Regions from separate parts of the Streptococcus anginosus subsp. whileyi MAS624 genome, predicted to be linked through region 2. Evidence: predicted binding sites of a transcription regulator. Region 2 holds the regulator's gene; the other holds the start of a gene.

Region 1 (8,460 bases), 700 kb from region 2:
TGCCCCTCCTTGCCTTTAATCGTGTTTCAGACAATAGTAAAACCCTTGATATTACAAGGGTTTTAGTTATATATTACATCATCCCGCCCATCATACTTGGATCCATTGCTGGAGTTGGACTGGCTGGTTCTGGTTGGTTAGCAACAACTGCTTCAGTTGTTAAGATGAGGCTCGCTACTGAAGCTGCATTTTGAAGGGCAGAACGAGTAACCTTGACTGGGTCAATAATCCCAGCATCAATCATGTTCACCCATTCACCTGTAGCAGCATTAAAACCAGTTCCAGCTTCCGAATTTTTCAAGCGGTCAATGACGATAGAACCTTCAAATCCTGCATTCAAAGCGATTTGGCGAACAGGTTCTTCTAACGCACGAAGAACGATGTTGCGACCAGTTGCTTCGTCACCTGACAAGTCTAACGCTTCAACGGCACTTAAAACATTGACAAAGGCTGTTCCACCACCTGAAACAATCCCTTCTTCGACAGCTGCGCGAGTCGCATTGAGGGCATCTTCGATGCGGAGTTTCATTTCTTTGAGTTCTGTTTCTGTTGCAGCACCAACTTTGATGACAGCTACACCGCCTGACAATTTCGCTAAGCGTTCTTGGAGCTTTTCACGGTCAAAGTCAGATGTAGAACTTTCGATTTGGGATTTGATAACAGCCACACGGTTGGCAATAGCTTCGGCATCGCCAGAACCTTCAACGATAACGGTACTATCTTTATCCACAGTTACTTTTGAGGCTTGTCCGAGCGCTTCAATCGTTGCGTCTTTCAATTCCAGACCAAGATCTTCTGTAATCACTGTACCGCCAGTCAAGATAGCAATATCTTCTAGCATTGCTTTACGACGGTCCCCAAATCCTGGCGCCTTCACAGCGACGACATTGAAGGTACCGCGGATTTTATTCAACACAAGAGTTGGAAGAGCTTCACCATCCACATCATCTGCGATAATCAAAAGCGGACGGCTTGTTTTCAAAATATTTTCCAACAAAGGAAGAATTTCTTGAATATTAGAAATCTTCTTATCTGTAATCAAAATATATGGATTATCTAAGTCAGCAACCATTTTTTCATTGTCTGTCACCATGTATTGGGAAAGGTAACCGCGGTCAAATTGCATTCCTTCAACCACATCTAGCTCCGTTTCCATACCTTTTGATTCTTCAATAGTAATAACACCGTCATTGCCAACTTTTTCCATAGCTTCAGAGATATATTCACCGACTTTTTCACTACGTGATGAAACAGCCGCAACTTGCGCAATAGCTTCTTTGTTAGAAACTGGAACAGAGTTTGCTTTTAAGGCTTCAACAGCTGTTGCAACAGCTGTTTCAATACCACGACGAATGCCGATTGGGTTTGCACCAGCCGTTACATTTTTAATCCCTTCGCGGACAATGGCTTGGGTCAGTACAGTCGCAGTGGTTGTTCCGTCACCAGCAATATCATTGGTTTTTGAAGCAACTTCTGACACCAACTTAGCTCCCATATTTTCAAAATGATCTTCGAGTTCGATTTCTTTTGCAATGGTTACACCGTCGTTTGTGATGAGTGGTGAGCCAAATGATTTTTCAAGAACGACATTGCGTCCTTTAGGGCCTAAGGTTACTTTAACGGTATCTGCCAAAATATCTACACCACGCACCATGGCGCTTCTTGCATCTGCTGAAAATTTAATATCTTTTGCCATTTTTACAATTCCTCTTTCTATAAATTTTTATTTATTCAACAATCGCTAAAATATTTGCTTCATTGACAACGAGGTACTTTTCTTCGCCGTCTTTGACTTCAATTCCCGCATGGCTTTCAACGAGAACGGTATCACCAGCTTTTACGCTTGGAGCAACGAGTTCACCGTTGAGTGTACGAATTCCATCCCCGACAGCTACAACTTTTGCTGTCTTTGTTGCGTCTTGTCCTGCACCTGCAATGACAAAACCACCAACTTTTTGTTCTTTTTCTTCTACTTTTAAGACCACACGGTCGCCTAATGGTTTAAGCATTTGTTTACCTCCAATATCTTGTTTTAGCACTCTACAAGTGCGAGTGCTAATATTTACATTTTCTATTGTATCACTTGGTCAGAAATAGTCAAGAAAAAAACTCTGTCAAACGACAAAGTTTTTAGGGGGAAAGCAAATAAATTTTTATCGAACCAATCTTAATTTTTCTTCAAAATCATCAATGACTCTTTGAAGATTCAGTCGTCCTTTGTAAATACCATAACCAAAGACAAGCATGGCTAATATTCCCAACACTGCTAGGATTATTCCAAGAACAAAGGCAATGAGATTGGTTTGACAGAAGAAATAGATCAGAACAAGACCGATACTAGCAATAGTAAAGAAGAGACTAAACCAACGTCCGAGATTTTCAATCATGTGTTTTTGATATTGAATTTCCGTTTCATATCCTTGAATCAATTCTTGTTCTGTCATAATTTTCTCCTATTTTTAGTATTTCAATCCTGGGTTGAAGAATCCAACCAATACACCAAGGAAGGCTACTACAACGAGAAGTAACATTACTTTAATTGGTGAAAGGTTTTTCTTCGCCATCAACCACCAGCAAAAGACGATAAACAAAGCTGTCAATAGACCTGGATAAACGCCGTCTAATTGATCTTGCAATACCAAGAAAGCTTTTCCTGAAGAGTCTTTCAATTTGAAAGCTGTCTTAACAGGTACCCATGTTGCTGCAACAGCACCGATAACCATACCACCAATGATAGAAACAGACTTACGGATAGCTTGTCCTTGAGGTCCGACAAGAAATTCAACTGCTTTGTCACCAAGTTCATAGCCTTTAAAGTAGGCAAATTTCATACCGAAATAAGCGAGCAAGTTCCAAACAACGATATAGAAAATGGCACCAAGTGGCGAACCACCGTTTGACAAGCCAAGAGCAATACCTAGTATAATCGGAATCAAGGTACCAACAATCAGTGAGTCACCAATTCCTGCAACAGGTCCCATCAGCCCCGCACGAAGACCGTTAATCGTTTCGTCGTCTACTCCATCAGCACCGTTAGCACGCGCTTCTTCTAAACCTGCTGTAATCCCTACAATCAATGCACCTAATTGCGGCTCCGTGTTAAAGAATGCGGTGTAGGTGTGCATTGCTTTTGCTTGGTCTTCTTTTTTAGGATACAATTCTTCCACGATTGGCAGCATTGAAGCTAGGTAACCAAATGTTTGCATGTGTTCTTGCGAGAAGCAAGTTAAGTTCCCATAATACCAATGATGGAAAGATTTTCCTAATGTTTTTTTCGTTAATTTAACCATTTTAAATATCCTCCTCATCATCGTCATCATCAAAACTTGCACTTGCGGCTGCTTGTGCTCTTACATTTTTAGCCATTTGAATTTCATAGAATAATACTGCAAAAATCAATGAAATCACTGCACAAGATACAAGGTTAAGTCCTAATGAAGCTGCTAATGTAAATCCAACAAAGAATGGAATGAAATCGACAGCTTTTTCAACAATTTGTTTCAAGAGGATTGCAATTCCGACACATGGAAGGAGAGAACCGACTGTAAAGAGGGTTTTCATTGGAATACCGTCCAATGGAAGTGCCGTTTTCAGAGCAGTAACTGCATCTGCACCTAATTTACACATAATAAGTGTTGGCAAGAATGAGAATACTAAGTGTGAAATCCAAGGGAAGCCCCAGTCTACCATATACAGGCGTTTAAATTCACCTTTTTCAACAGCTTTCCAGCCAATATGTTGCCAAAGCAAGTTCATAGTAGCGGTACCATAGAAAAGAACTGTACCGACTGTACCAACGAGTGTTCCCATTGACTTAGCCAAGTTAGCAGCATCTGCAGAGTCAAGTGATAGTCCTTGCGATTGAATGGCAACCATTGCCAGAGGAATCCCAATATAAGAAACCGCACGAACGTCAGCTGAAACAGTACCGCCAGGTGTTACCAAAGCGATGTAAACAAGTTGCATCGCAACCCCACAGATGATACCTAATTTCACATCTCCTAGGATCAGTCCTGAAACGAGACCACCTACAAGTGGGCGTCCAAGAGTATAGTTACCAATGGATGTACCACCTAGGCCAGGCATGGATGATAGACAGGCAAATAACCCTAGTAAAGCGGCTTGAAACCACGAAATTGTCATAATAAAGCCTCCTTAATGCTTATTATATTTTGTTAAAAACCAAATTTAGATTTGAAATCATCCCAATAACCGATAGACACATCTGGTAAGAGTTGGAATTTCACTTTATAGCCAGCTTTTTGAATCGCTTCAAGCGCTTCCGCTTCCTCTTGTGTAATGGATTGGTTATTTCCTAATTTAATAGCTCCTGGACGGTCATTGGCTGGACCAACAATAATTTCTTTGATATCGCCAGGCACAAAACCTTGATCAACTAGTATTTCTTTCATGTCAATTGGATTTTTAGTAATCACGAAATAGCGACTATCGGAATCCAATACCTTTTGTGATTTTTCTTTCCATGCTTCTTTTGTCCAAACGAATGTTTTTTTATCAGAAGCTGCTTTGTAGGCTTGTTTCAAAACTGCATTTCCTGCTGCAGCATTATTGACAGCAACTAAGCCGTCACAAGGATATTCTTTTGCCCAACGAGTTACTGTTTGACCGTGAATCATACGGTCATCAATACGTACAAATGAAATTGTCATGATAAATCTCCTTTTTAATCTTTTTTAAATATCGTCTTCATCCTCTTCGTCACTAGCAACTACATCAAATTCTTGCAGCGCTGCGGATGCTTCTGAGAGAATGGCTTGTGCCAATTCTTTTCCTTCCAACATATCTTTCATCACTAAGCCTGTGAGTGCCATTGTCAAATTGAGACCACCAAGTACGACTGCAGTGTTTAACTTGCCAAGTTCTGACAAAACGTTGCAAGCTGTCGTCAAAGGGCTTCCTCCGACAATGTCTGCCAACACCAAAACCGTATCTTCTGTTCCCAGATTTGCTAACGCTTGACGAAAGTCAAGAGCGAAATCATCAACAGACTTGCCTTCTTTCAGACCTACTGCAATGACTTGGTCGGTCTTATCACCAGCAAACATCTTCAATGAGCTTTGCACACCTTCTGCTAGTCCACCATGACTGACTAGTACTAGATATTTCATGTTCTTTCCTCCTTCATTTCCTAGCCTTATTTTACTAAATATGGAACCGGTTTCACATTGTCAAATGTCACTTTGTAAAGATGACATTTGTTAGTTAAAATATGACAAATGTCATATAGTTTTTCAAAAGAAAAATAGCCAGCTTTGAGCTCAATCTCTCATCTGACTATTTTGATATTTATTCTTCGTTAAATCTCTATTTGCCTGTTTCTTCTATTTCCCTTTGAATGCTTGGTAAGATACTGTCTATTTCATTGTTTTTGAGAGCATTTCCTAGTAAATAATCTAGGCGTTCCAAAGAATGATAATCTAAGTCTCTGCTAATATCTAACACCGAATGCTTCATCATATGATCCAGTCGTTGCGATGTCAGCGAATCCAGTCCAAAGTCATCTGCCTGTAAAATCTTTTTCGTCTGACTGCTTTTAACTACGGAAGTCAAGACAGAGGTCCCTTGTGATTTTGCAAATAGCTCTTGCTGATTTTTATGATTTTGACACAATAATTTCATAAATTCCCAAGCTAATTTATCTTGTTTTGTCTTTGAAGACATGGCAAAAAGGGACGTTTTCACTTGTGTTGCAGGAATGCCTGCTTTAGCAGCTGGCATGGGAATACAAGTCCAAGAAAATCTAGAATACTTTGCTACATGATAAGGATAAGGTTTATAAGTCCGATATTGCGCCAAACTCATAGGATAAAAGGCTACCTTACCTTCATCAAAATCATTTGACGTTACCTTGTACCGTTGATTCAATGAAGTTAATTTGCTGATAAAGGACAACGCTTGATGCATTTCTGCGCTATCAACATTGACACCACTTTGATTTCTCAGATGACCATTATAAGCTACTAAGGCCTGCTTCCAGGTATAATCCGTAATACCATACTGGTCAATCAGACCGTCCCCGTTTGTGTCCTTTGTGACTTTTTGACAAATCGCATACAAGTCTTCTAAAGTCCAATTAGAATCGGGAATCGAAACTCCTTCCTTTTCCAGTAAATCCTTATTGACACACATCATGACAGGATTGCTTTCAATCGGCAAAGCATAGCTGTGCCCCTGATATTGTCCGGCTTGATAAGCAACTGGATAGTAAGCGGCAACTTCATCTTTGCTAAGTAAAGAGTCTAAGGATTTGAAAGCCCCGGAAGCCGCTAACATCGAAAAATCATTTTCAGGCACCATAAACACATCTGGCTGTTCCCCTTTTAAAATTTTTTCAGCTAGCCAATTGTCATAGTCCTTTTTAGGAATGCCGCTCTCATAGACGACTTTGACATTGGGATATGACTTTTCAAATTGGCGGATAATATTGTCTAATACTCTATTCTCACGACTATTCAGAACGTCCCAGCTGCTGCCTGCATACACTCCAATTCGCAAAATCTTTTTTTGATTGGAAGTCCATAAAACAAAGCTAAGGGGCACTAAAAGGAGAGACGAGACGAACATCGTCAAATACCTCATCCGCCACTTCATTTGTCATTGTCCTTACTAAAATCACGTTGGGTAACACCTGTCTGCACAGCCCAAATAGCTAATTGCGTGCGATCTCGCAAATTTAATTTCGCCAGAATGCCTGACAAGTAATTCCGCACTGTCCCTTCAGACAAGAACAACTTCGCTGCAATTTCCTTGTTTGAAACTCCAAAACCAATTTGTTGGATAATCTTCCACTCAGTCTGACTCATGTCTTCCACATTTTCTTCGGCAACAGAAATAGCAAAATTGGACTGTGCCATTTGTGAAAAGATTTTAAACACTTTGGTAGCAATGTTAGGGTTAATCATAGCACCACCTTTGTAAACCGTTTGAATGGCTTGGTGCAATTCTTCAGTAGAAACTCCTTTTAAAATGTAACCAGAAGCTCCGTATTTCAATGCTGAAAAAATGAAATCATCGTCATCGAAAGTTGTTAGAATAATAATTTTGATATCTGGATAGTGTTCTTTGACTGCCTTTGTACAGAGAACGCCATCCATAACAGGCATTCGAATGTCCATCAAAATCACATCTGGATGTATATGGTGAAGTTTTTCGAGCACTTCCTTGCCGTCACCGACTGTTCCCACTACTTCAATATCTGAATGAGCCGATAAAATAATTTGTAAAGACTCACGAATCAAGGCTTGATCATCTGCAATTAAAACTTTAATCATTCTTTCCTCCTATTTTCGGAATTTCAATATGAGTATAGAAACCGTTGCGATTTTCAAAATGAACACTCCCACCAATAATCGCCAAACGCTCCTGCATTTGTTTGAGACCATAACCATAGTAAAGCTCATCAAAGCCGACTCCATCGTCTTGAATGGTCATGATATAATTTTCTTTTTCCAATAATTCAATCCAAATCGTCTTGGCGTGTCCATGCCGCACCGAATTTGTAATGGATTCTTGAATCACCCGAAAGACAATATCTTCTTTTGCAACATCCAAATCAATTGTGGCCCATTCATAGCGAAAATGAATTTCCAAATTAGAAATGGCTTCATATTCTCGAATAATTTTGAACAACGCTTCCTTTAAGCTATTATTTTCTAAAGCACCAGGTCGCATTTTATTGAGTGAACCTCGTACATCACGGATACCATCTCGTACAACCACAGAAACATTTTCTAACTGTTCCTTAGCACGATTTTTGTCAATATCCACCAATACTTTAACTGCATCAATCCCCGCAGAAATCCCTGTCAAAGCATGCCCTAGCGTATCATGAATTTCTCTAGCGATTCGCTTTCTTTCACGGTCTTCTGCGATTTTTTCAGATAAGGCTAAATAACTATTCAACTCGCGATTGGCTTGTGCGGCCATGCGTAGCTCTTCTTCAATATGGTGTTTTTCGGTCATCGCAGATAAAATATAGAATAGTAGAGAAATCATAAAGACAACTAGATTCAGTGAAAAGAGAAAATTCTTTCCAAAAAGGAGAGCCATGCGAATCGATTCTGGACAAAAGCGAATATAAGTATCTAACGAAGGCAATTTAACAAAAAGCGACATTAAATCATAGTTGGATAAGAGCAACATGGTAAAACTCAAAATGATAAAGGAAAACCAGTATTTCCGATCTTTTGAAGTGTTAAATTCTTTGGAACCATAAAAAATATCTGCAAAAACTAAGAGAATCAGACCATTATAAGAAGAATGCAAGACAGAAAAGATAACTAACATCAGCAAAATCTCAATAATAGTTACTTTATCATAAACGGATAGCTGATTTGGATGCTTCTCACGGTAATAAAAAACCAATAATAAGCAAGCATAAAAGGCAATCGACATCCAAAAACTAAAGCTCGGCGAGCCTGGGATAGCATCCAAACGCCC
Region 2 (8,460 bases):
AACTGCTTTGGTTACTTTTTCACCAAGGTAATCTTCAGCATAGCCTTTCAAGTATTGCAGAATCATGGCTGAAATTTCTTGTGGAGTGTACTCTTTTCCGTTAGCAGAAACTTTTTCAGAAGTTCCCATTTTTGATTTGATAGAAATCACTGTATCTGGGTTTGTCACTGCTTGACGTTTTGCAGCATCACCAACGATGATTTCACCATTTTTAAATGATACGACAGACGGAGTTGTGCGATTTCCTTCTGGATTTGCGATAATTTTGCTTTCAGTTCCTTCAAGAACTGCAACTGCTGAGTTTGTTGTACCTAAGTCAATACCGATAATTTTAGACATAATAATGATACCAAGAACGCCGACAATGCGACTGAAAATTAGGGAACCAACGAAACATTCGATGAATGCCAGGCGGTTTATCTATTTTCCGAGCATTTCGTTCGGGTTCAAATCCTTTCTTATTTCCTCTTTTTAAAATTTCTTCTTGATATTTCCCTTAAGTGGTGGGGACGTGAGCAACTCCCTACGGGATTTCATCACTTATTTTTGAGCCTAAAGTCTCAAAAATCCCCTGTTTCAGTAGCACAAGCTACTGAAACTTTCACCACGGCGGAAAATATCGGTTTTGCAAGCCTCCGGCTTGCCTCTTATCTTCTTTCATAGTTTACTGTCGTTTCGGACAAGCTTTACGCAGTAGCTGATTGGCAGTTCACTTCGCAAACGCTCGTGACCAGCCTAATCACCCTTGCGGGGGTGCGTCAACGAAATCACAGATTTCTGACTTACCGCCTAATTATAAACAACCACCATTGCTGGTCTTAAGATGCGGTCATGGAGTTTGTAGCCTTTTTGGAAGACTTGGGCAATGGTATCAGCTGGGTGCTCGTCGTCAGCTGGAACTGTTTGAATGGCCATGTGATAGTTATGATCAAACGTTCCGTCCGCTGCGATTTCTTCAATTCCTTCTTCTTTGAGAGCATGAATCAAGCTTTCCTGCACCATCTCTAAGCCTTTTTTGACATCATCCGTCAACCCTTCGACAGCCAGAGCTCGCTCTAAATTGTCCAACGAAGGCAAGATAGCTTTTGCCAGATCCTGACTGCGGTATCTTTGCAGCTGCTGGCGTTCTTCATTAGCACGGCGCTGAATATTTTGCATTTCAGCGTGAGCACGGAGATATTTGTTTTCAAAATCTTCTGCACGCTCATTGGCTAGTTCTAATTCTGTTTTTTCAGGACTTACTGATTCAACCTGCTCAGCTGTTTCTACAGCTTCCTCTTTTACTTCTACATCTTCTGGATGTTCTTCTTGTTTATGTTTTGCCACAAGGCACCTCCTTTTTAGGAATATTTATACTATAATTAATGGACTTCATAGTGATTACTACTCAGATATCGATAAAAATCAGTCAATTTCATGGTCAGCACACGGTTGACAACATTCATCTGGCTGACCAGCCGTTGGTAATCAAGATTAACCGGACCAACAACTGCCAGCACCCCAAAACCTCGATAAGGAATCAGGAATTTGCTGGAAATTAGAGTCAAATCAGCCAGACTGCTTTCTCTGCTATCTGCCACGCGCACCGTCTGCATTTGATCTTCAGCTAAACTATCTCGAAGCTCAAAAGCTACTTTTTGGGGCTGATCAAAGAACTGATAACTCTCTAAATCTGCAAAATCTAATAATCTTACCTTCCCAGACACAATGACATTTTCTTTGAAAATATCACTAAAGATATGCTCAAAAAGATCCAGAACATTGTCGGTCGTTGTAAAATAACGCTGGATAATCTGAGGAATCTCTGTTCGGATTTTATAGTGAATATCAAGAACTGTTTGTCCTAAAAAACGATCTTGAATCAATTCTTTCAGCTGAACCAAATCACCTCGTAGGAAATTACGGGGGATCACGAACTGGCTGGTAATCGTATTGGACTCATCTAAAGTGAAAACTGCTAAAGCTGTATGTTGGCTGAGAATCACGATGTCAAAAGCAGTCAAGCGTTGTTGACTTGGCTCTACATCAAGTGCTGCCACTGTACATCCGCTCAACATTGAAAGAACATCTGCTGCCTGTTGAAGAACATCCTCTAACTTGAAGAATTCACGATCAAATGCCTTTATCACTTCATAGAGTTCATTTTCAGCGAGACGATCAAAGGAAAGTGAATGTTTGACAAAGTATTGAAAACCTGCAACACTAGGCTTACGTCCACTTGATGTGTGTGCTTTTTCTAAAAGACCTTGTTTTTCAAGAATAGCCATATCATTACGAATCGTCGCACTGCTTGATTTGATTGACTCTTGTAGCGCTTTGGATCCGACTGGCTCGTGGGTCTTGGTAAAGATATCAATAATCAAATTCAAAATCTCATTTTGACGCTCCGTGACCACGGCATCACCTCCAATCAAGATTCCAATCTCAATTAGCACTCAACCGACTTGAGTGCTAACTCATGATTCTATTATACACTCTTCCACACCAAAGTCAAGACAAAAACTCAAAAAATTAGCACTCTTTTTGCAAGAGTGCTAAAAATCAGACTTAAGATGAAGTATTTGCACATCATTCTTCTATTATCTTAAACCCTAAGCTAGTGCTATCACGGAGAAACATCTGAACAGTTTCCAATGAATACTCATATAGATCTTTGCCATTGAGAGATAATTTTTGAATCAAATCTGGTGTACAAGTGATAATATCTACACCTAACTCGTCTGCTTGATAAATATTGTATGCTTCTCGTGGACTCGCCCACAGCAATTCCACACTAGATTTTTGATGACATAAAGTCAAAGATTCTTTCATAATCGGTATCGGATCCACACCTGTATCAGCTATCCGCCCCGCAAAGACAGACACGATTGACGGCAGTCCTGCCTTTAAAACTGGCACAATTTCCTTGACTTGTTCTACAGTAAACACCGCTGTCACATTAACTTTAATTCCTTTAGATGTTAATCGATCAATGAGAGGAAGAGTTGATTCACCTCGAGAATTGATGATCGGAATTTTCACATAGACATTTTCACCGAGAGAAGCTAAGAATTCCGCTTCTTTCTCCATGATTTCCATCTCGTCTGAAAACACCTCAAATGACACTGGAAATTCTGTAATCTTTGTCAACACTTCTTTGGCAAATTCTACATAACTTGTAATGCCCGCTTTTTTCATTAGACTAGGATTGGTCGTAAAACCTGATACTAACCCAGACTCTAAATCCTTTAACATCTTATCCAATACCGCACCATCTGAGTAAACTTTAATAGATAATGTTTTAACCATATTTTTCTCCTTTATGTTATTCTTCAGAAATATTATTTAAAGCTGTATTTCCCTTTGTAATGATGGATGGTAACAGTAAAACAACGACTAAAACCGCTACAATCAGATAAACACCGATTTGTCCAATGGAATTTCCAACATTACCCAGCAAAATTCCAAATACGCCAAAGTCAAAATCGCCAAACGTTGTATTTGCAAAACCCAATTTTCCTAAAACGGGTAAGAGCGTTGCAGGAAGAAAGGCTAGAAACAAGCCATTTACAAAAGATCCCAAAATAGCTCCACGTCGCCCCCCTGTTGCATTTCCGAATATTCCAGCAGTTGCTCCACAGAAAAAGTGAGTCACCATACCAGGAACAATCAAAACACCACCAATTGCTCCTAACACGAACATACCAAGCAAACCTCCAAGGAAACTAAAAGCAAAACCGAGAATAACAGCCGTCGGAGCATAAGGAAAGAATACAGCACAATCCACAGCAGGAACAGCATTCGGAATCAATTTCATTGCGATACCTTGGAAAGCTGGAATCAAATCTGCCAAAATCATCCGAACACCAGCATAAACGATAGCGACACCAACTGCGAATGTCAAACCGCCTACAATAGCAAAGATGAACGGATTTTTTCCTGCTGCTAATTCTGTTACAGTTTTAGGATTATTGATGAGACAGGCTACAACTGCAATGAGGTAAAATACGACCATTACCAAGCCTGTCGAAATGGTTGTATTTCTCAAAAAACTCCACTTCTCAGAGATATGCAATTCTTCCGTACTGGGACTGTTTTTGCCAACTTTAGAACCAATCCAAGCTGACAGATAGTAACCCAGACTACCAAAATGTCCCATAGCAATCTCATCTCCATCGGTGACTTTCAGAGTATACTTTTGCCCGATAGCTGGCGAAATTGCAGACCAGGCCCCAAGAATAAAGCCGCCAACCGCAACTAAAGCCATTCCTTTAAAGCCAATCACTCCTAATACTGCAGACAAAAGACAAGCCATAAAGAAACTATGGTGTCCTGTTAAAAAGATATATTTGAATCGCGTGAAACGTGCAAACAAAATATTTAAAACCAAGCCAACAATCAAGATAGACATGGTTTCAACACCTAAAATCTTCTGAGCTACCGAAGTTACAGCTTCATTATTTGGTACAACCCCTGTAATGCCAAAGCCTTGGTCAATCAAAGTAGCCAAAGGAGCTAGGTTTTGTTGGATAACAGTCGCTCCAGCAGCTAACATCAAATACCCTAGAATAGGTCCTAATGTTCCTGTCAACACCTTGTGACTCGAAGTGCGCAAAGCGACTAAGCCAACGAAGGCAATCAAGCCCATCAAAAACGCAGGTTCGCTCAAAATATTTTGTAAAAAAGTCAGTACTCCATTCATCATAAAACCTCCATTCTTATTAAGGATTCATTTCTTCTAAAACTGGAACCAAATCTGCTTCAATCTTCTTACGATTTGTGTAGCTTTTGACAATACAGACTTTGGTTTCTACTGGAAAAATATCTTTAAATTCTTTAACTGTTACGTAAAGATCGGCACCTTTTCCGACTGCAGCATTTGAGTCACAAGACTCTACCTCCACTTCGATACCCAAATCTTTAGCTATTGCTTCCACCTTTAAACGTAGCAAAAGACTGCTGCCGATACCATTTCCACAAACTGTTACAATTTTAATCATAGCTTTCTCCTTTCTCAATTGCTTCTGTGATGATGCATAGTATTTCATCAATTGTTTCCGCCCTAATTAAGCTCCCTACTACTCCTTCATCATCCAAAATCATTGCCAGCTCCTGTAACGACTTCAAATGAGAAGTCGAATCAACTGCAGCCAAGACAAAAATTAGTTGAACTTGCTTTTCCTCATCTCCTTCATCTGTTATATCAAAATCCACAGGTTGTTTGAGTTGCAATAAACTAATTCCCAATTTATCAACTCCGTATTCAGGCGATGCATGTGGAACAGCAACCCTTGGTGCCAGTACAATATATGGTCCCATTTGCTCCACCGAATCAATCATCCCTTCCACATAAGATTGGTGGATATAACCTTGTTCCAGCAATGGAGCAGATGCCACTTGAATCGCTTTCTTCCAATCAGGCACACACTCTATCTGCCTTATTAATTTTCTTTCCAGTAAATCTACCAAACCATATCCTCCTAGTTCTTGTTTTTCTTGATTACCCATGATGTAAGTCGATAATTCTCTGCGAAGCTTACTCATATCCTTAATCTCTGCATGCCTATGGATAATCTGCAATAATTCTTCAACAGAAATTCCCATTTCATCTATATTAAAGTCGGTACAAACTTGTTTTTTCAACATGATTTTCTCCATTGAATTCATCAAAGGTTTTAACAAATAAAGTGGCTTATTCGTTTCAAAATAAATTGTTGAAAAAATCATGTCGTAAGTAGAAACACCAATTTCTTTCACCTGTTTTAGCTGGTGCACCTCTCGAAATACCATTTTAGGAAATAGCTGCTTTAACTCCGACTGAAGAATCAAAGAAGAACTAACACCATTTGGACAAATAGTTAGAGCAGTCAACTTCGCACTCTGATTTGATGTCCCAATCTGCTCCAGATACCCACCAAAATGAATGGTGAAATAAGCAATTTCATCATTGCTAATCGTCTTTTTCAAATATTTTTCCAAAGGGCTCAAACTTCGCCTTACAAGATGAAAGAGTGAATTGAAATCCTTTAGAATCTGCTCTTTTAAAGGATTATTCAATGGAATATCAAACAAAAGTCGATAAAAAGCCGGATAAAGATGAGCATATAAATCTTTTCTAAATTGAATGGAATCTCTAAATTCAATCCCTGTATAAGCTTTTACTTGATTGATAATCCGATCCATAATGAAAATCATTAACGGGTCTGGATTGTCTATCAAATCTCCTTGAATACATCCTGCCAACCGACTCATGATAAAATAACGTTTCTGCTCTAGCAAAGGATAAGAAACCACCAACTCTTTCACAAGTCTCCCTATGGAAGATTGTTCCATTTTCGATAAATATGGAGGTCCAATGACAGTCTGTTCTTCCCATTGTTGGCTAGCCAAAACTGCTAATAAGTAGCTCACTGCTTTGGTTTTTTCAAAAATAAAAACCAAATGATATTGACAGCCCAAATCATATAAGAAGTTATAAATCTCTTCAACATTTATTTGAAGCTGGCATTCATCCAGCACATATTTGATGACCCAACTGCCACTAGCTTTGGCTAAGATATTTTCTACCACTTGCTCAAGTAGAAGCATACGCTTTGTGTCGGTTGCACGTATAATGTAACCTTCTTGTCGAGTATAGACAAGTTGTCCCCCATATTTCTTTGCCTGCAATCTCGCTTTTTTTAAATCAGATAAAACCGAATTTTTACTCATCTGAAGTAAGCATTGCAAATGAGTATTAGAGACAAAATCAGTATTCAATAGAATATAAAGTATGATCATATCCAATCGCTCTTCAAAGAACAAATATTCACCTGAGTCTAATGACATCCGGGAAAATAGATCATTGAGAGAAATATCTGGCATTTGAATATACGATTCTTCTATTTGTATCCGTGGTAACCCCACACTAAACAATATATCATTGATTTTACGTATATCCGTCAGCACCATTTTTCTATTGGATTTCAGGAGAACAGCTAATTCTAATATAGAGGCATTCGGATAGCTAGAAAAGATTTGAAATTTTTCAATGAGCTCATTTGATAACACGATGATACCTCCTACAATTTTAGTATAATATAAAAAGTATCCGCTTTCAATTCAGATTCAGCCCAATTTATTACCCAGGTCATTAGCTTCGAATTGTGCTTTGGTTGAGAAATATATGAAAAAGCAGGGAAATTTCCCTGCTTTTTCATATACAAATTCTATCTAAACTCCCTTGATTTGTTCATATCAGTTGATTTTGAACACTTTATTTTGCTGACTGTTCTGCTAGTTCTTTTGCCCCCACTGTGCGATAAGACATATCACCAACATATTCAACTGTAAAGCGACCCTCTTCGTACTCAACAACCGTCACACTACCATTATCTAAACCATGCGGTCTTGTTTGGTCAATGAGATATACAAAAGTTCCAATAGTCATGCCGTGGCTAGCAATCAAAGCATTGCCACCACCAGAGGCTTCTATTTCTTTTGCAATGTCTAAAAATCCTGTCCAAATACGATTGCTCAATTTTTCCCAACTTTCAGCCCAACCAGCAGTATCCACTTCCACCAGACCTTCGGCCAACTCAGGATAACTCAATTGATGAACATGCTCTACATTGAAAACACGGGGCATCACTCCCATAAATAGCTCACCATCATAAGCTCCATCGAAACTACCAAAACACCATTCGCGAAGTCGTTTGTCTGTGCGATAAGGAATACGTCCGGTTAATCCGAGTTCCTCTAGCATAATTCCCATGGTTTGAATCGTCCGCCCGCTATCGCTAGAAAAAGCTTTTGCAAATTGCAGCCCCGACTCGCGAAGTCCAATTCCTAGCTCACGAATTCCACGTTCCCCCACAGCAGTCAAAGGCGTATCAGACCAGCCTTGCGCCCGACCGATTGTATTAAACATGGTTTTCCCATGGCGAACAATGTATAATCTTGTTTTTGCCATATTTTACCTCCGTTTTTCTTACTATATTATATCATTTTTTGCAGAAAGTCGTTTGAGAGATGAAAGAAAAATCGGGAGTAAGACAAAAGTCACCATTCGTAAAAAATAACTTTTCTCACATTCCCGTTTTTATGATTAGTTTTGTTTTTCCAGTATCTTAGCACCCACTTGGCGATAAGCCATGTCTCCTAACACTTCAATGGTGAATTTCCCATTTTCATATTCCACAACCGTTACACTGCCATTTTGCACACCAGGATTTAAAATGATAGACGGATCAATCAAACAAGCAAAGGCACCGATTGTCATACTATGACTGACGACAAGAGCATTGCCCCCGCCAGAAGCCTCTACATCTTTTGCAATGGCTGTAAAACCTTCTAAAATACGTCCACTCAATTGCTCCCAAGGTTCTGCCCAGCCAGCTGTATCCACTTCGACTAGACCATCTGCCAGTTCCTGCAAGGTTAGTTTCTTATAGTCTTCTACATCCAGCACTCGTGGAATCACGCCATGAAACAGATCGCCAC

What was found. The regulator HrcA, encoded in region 2, represses chaperone genes, less so after heat shock. The targets are predictions, from matches to a motif close to TTAGCACTCNNNNNNNNNGAGTGCTAA.
Region 1: the regulator HrcA is predicted to act here: its motif matches at 2,033-2,059, upstream of groES (co-chaperone GroES).

The regions. Positions count from the first base shown of each region.
Region 1 covers NZ_AP013072.1:1,978,936-1,987,395, forward strand. Annotated here, with positions in the region: gene groL (chaperonin GroEL) at 74-1,696, opposite strand; gene groES (co-chaperone GroES) at 1,728-2,009, opposite strand; gene ANG_RS09860 (PTS fructose transporter subunit IA) at 2,154-2,444, opposite strand; gene ANG_RS09865 (PTS system mannose/fructose/sorbose family transporter subunit IID) at 2,460-3,290, opposite strand; gene ANG_RS09870 (PTS mannose/fructose/sorbose/N-acetylgalactosamine transporter subunit IIC) at 3,292-4,143, opposite strand; gene ANG_RS09875 (PTS system mannose/fructose/N-acetylgalactosamine-transporter subunit IIB) at 4,176-4,670, opposite strand; gene ANG_RS09880 (PTS sugar transporter subunit IIA) at 4,695-5,129, opposite strand; gene ANG_RS09885 (ABC transporter substrate-binding protein) at 5,326-6,612, opposite strand; gene ANG_RS09890 (response regulator transcription factor) at 6,609-7,292, opposite strand; gene ANG_RS09895 (sensor histidine kinase) at 7,285-8,460, opposite strand, start outside.
Region 2 covers NZ_AP013072.1:557,531-565,990, reverse strand. Annotated here, with positions in the region: gene dnaK (molecular chaperone DnaK) at 1-339, opposite strand, end outside; gene grpE (nucleotide exchange factor GrpE) at 790-1,326, opposite strand; gene hrcA (heat-inducible transcriptional repressor HrcA) at 1,362-2,396, opposite strand; gene ANG_RS02885 (transaldolase) at 2,569-3,288, opposite strand; gene ANG_RS02880 (PTS ascorbate transporter subunit IIC) at 3,305-4,681, opposite strand; gene ANG_RS02875 (PTS sugar transporter subunit IIB) at 4,701-4,979, opposite strand; gene ANG_RS02870 (BglG family transcription antiterminator) at 4,972-7,029, opposite strand; gene ANG_RS02865 (histidine phosphatase family protein) at 7,235-7,930, opposite strand; gene ANG_RS02860 (histidine phosphatase family protein) at 8,066-8,460, opposite strand, start outside.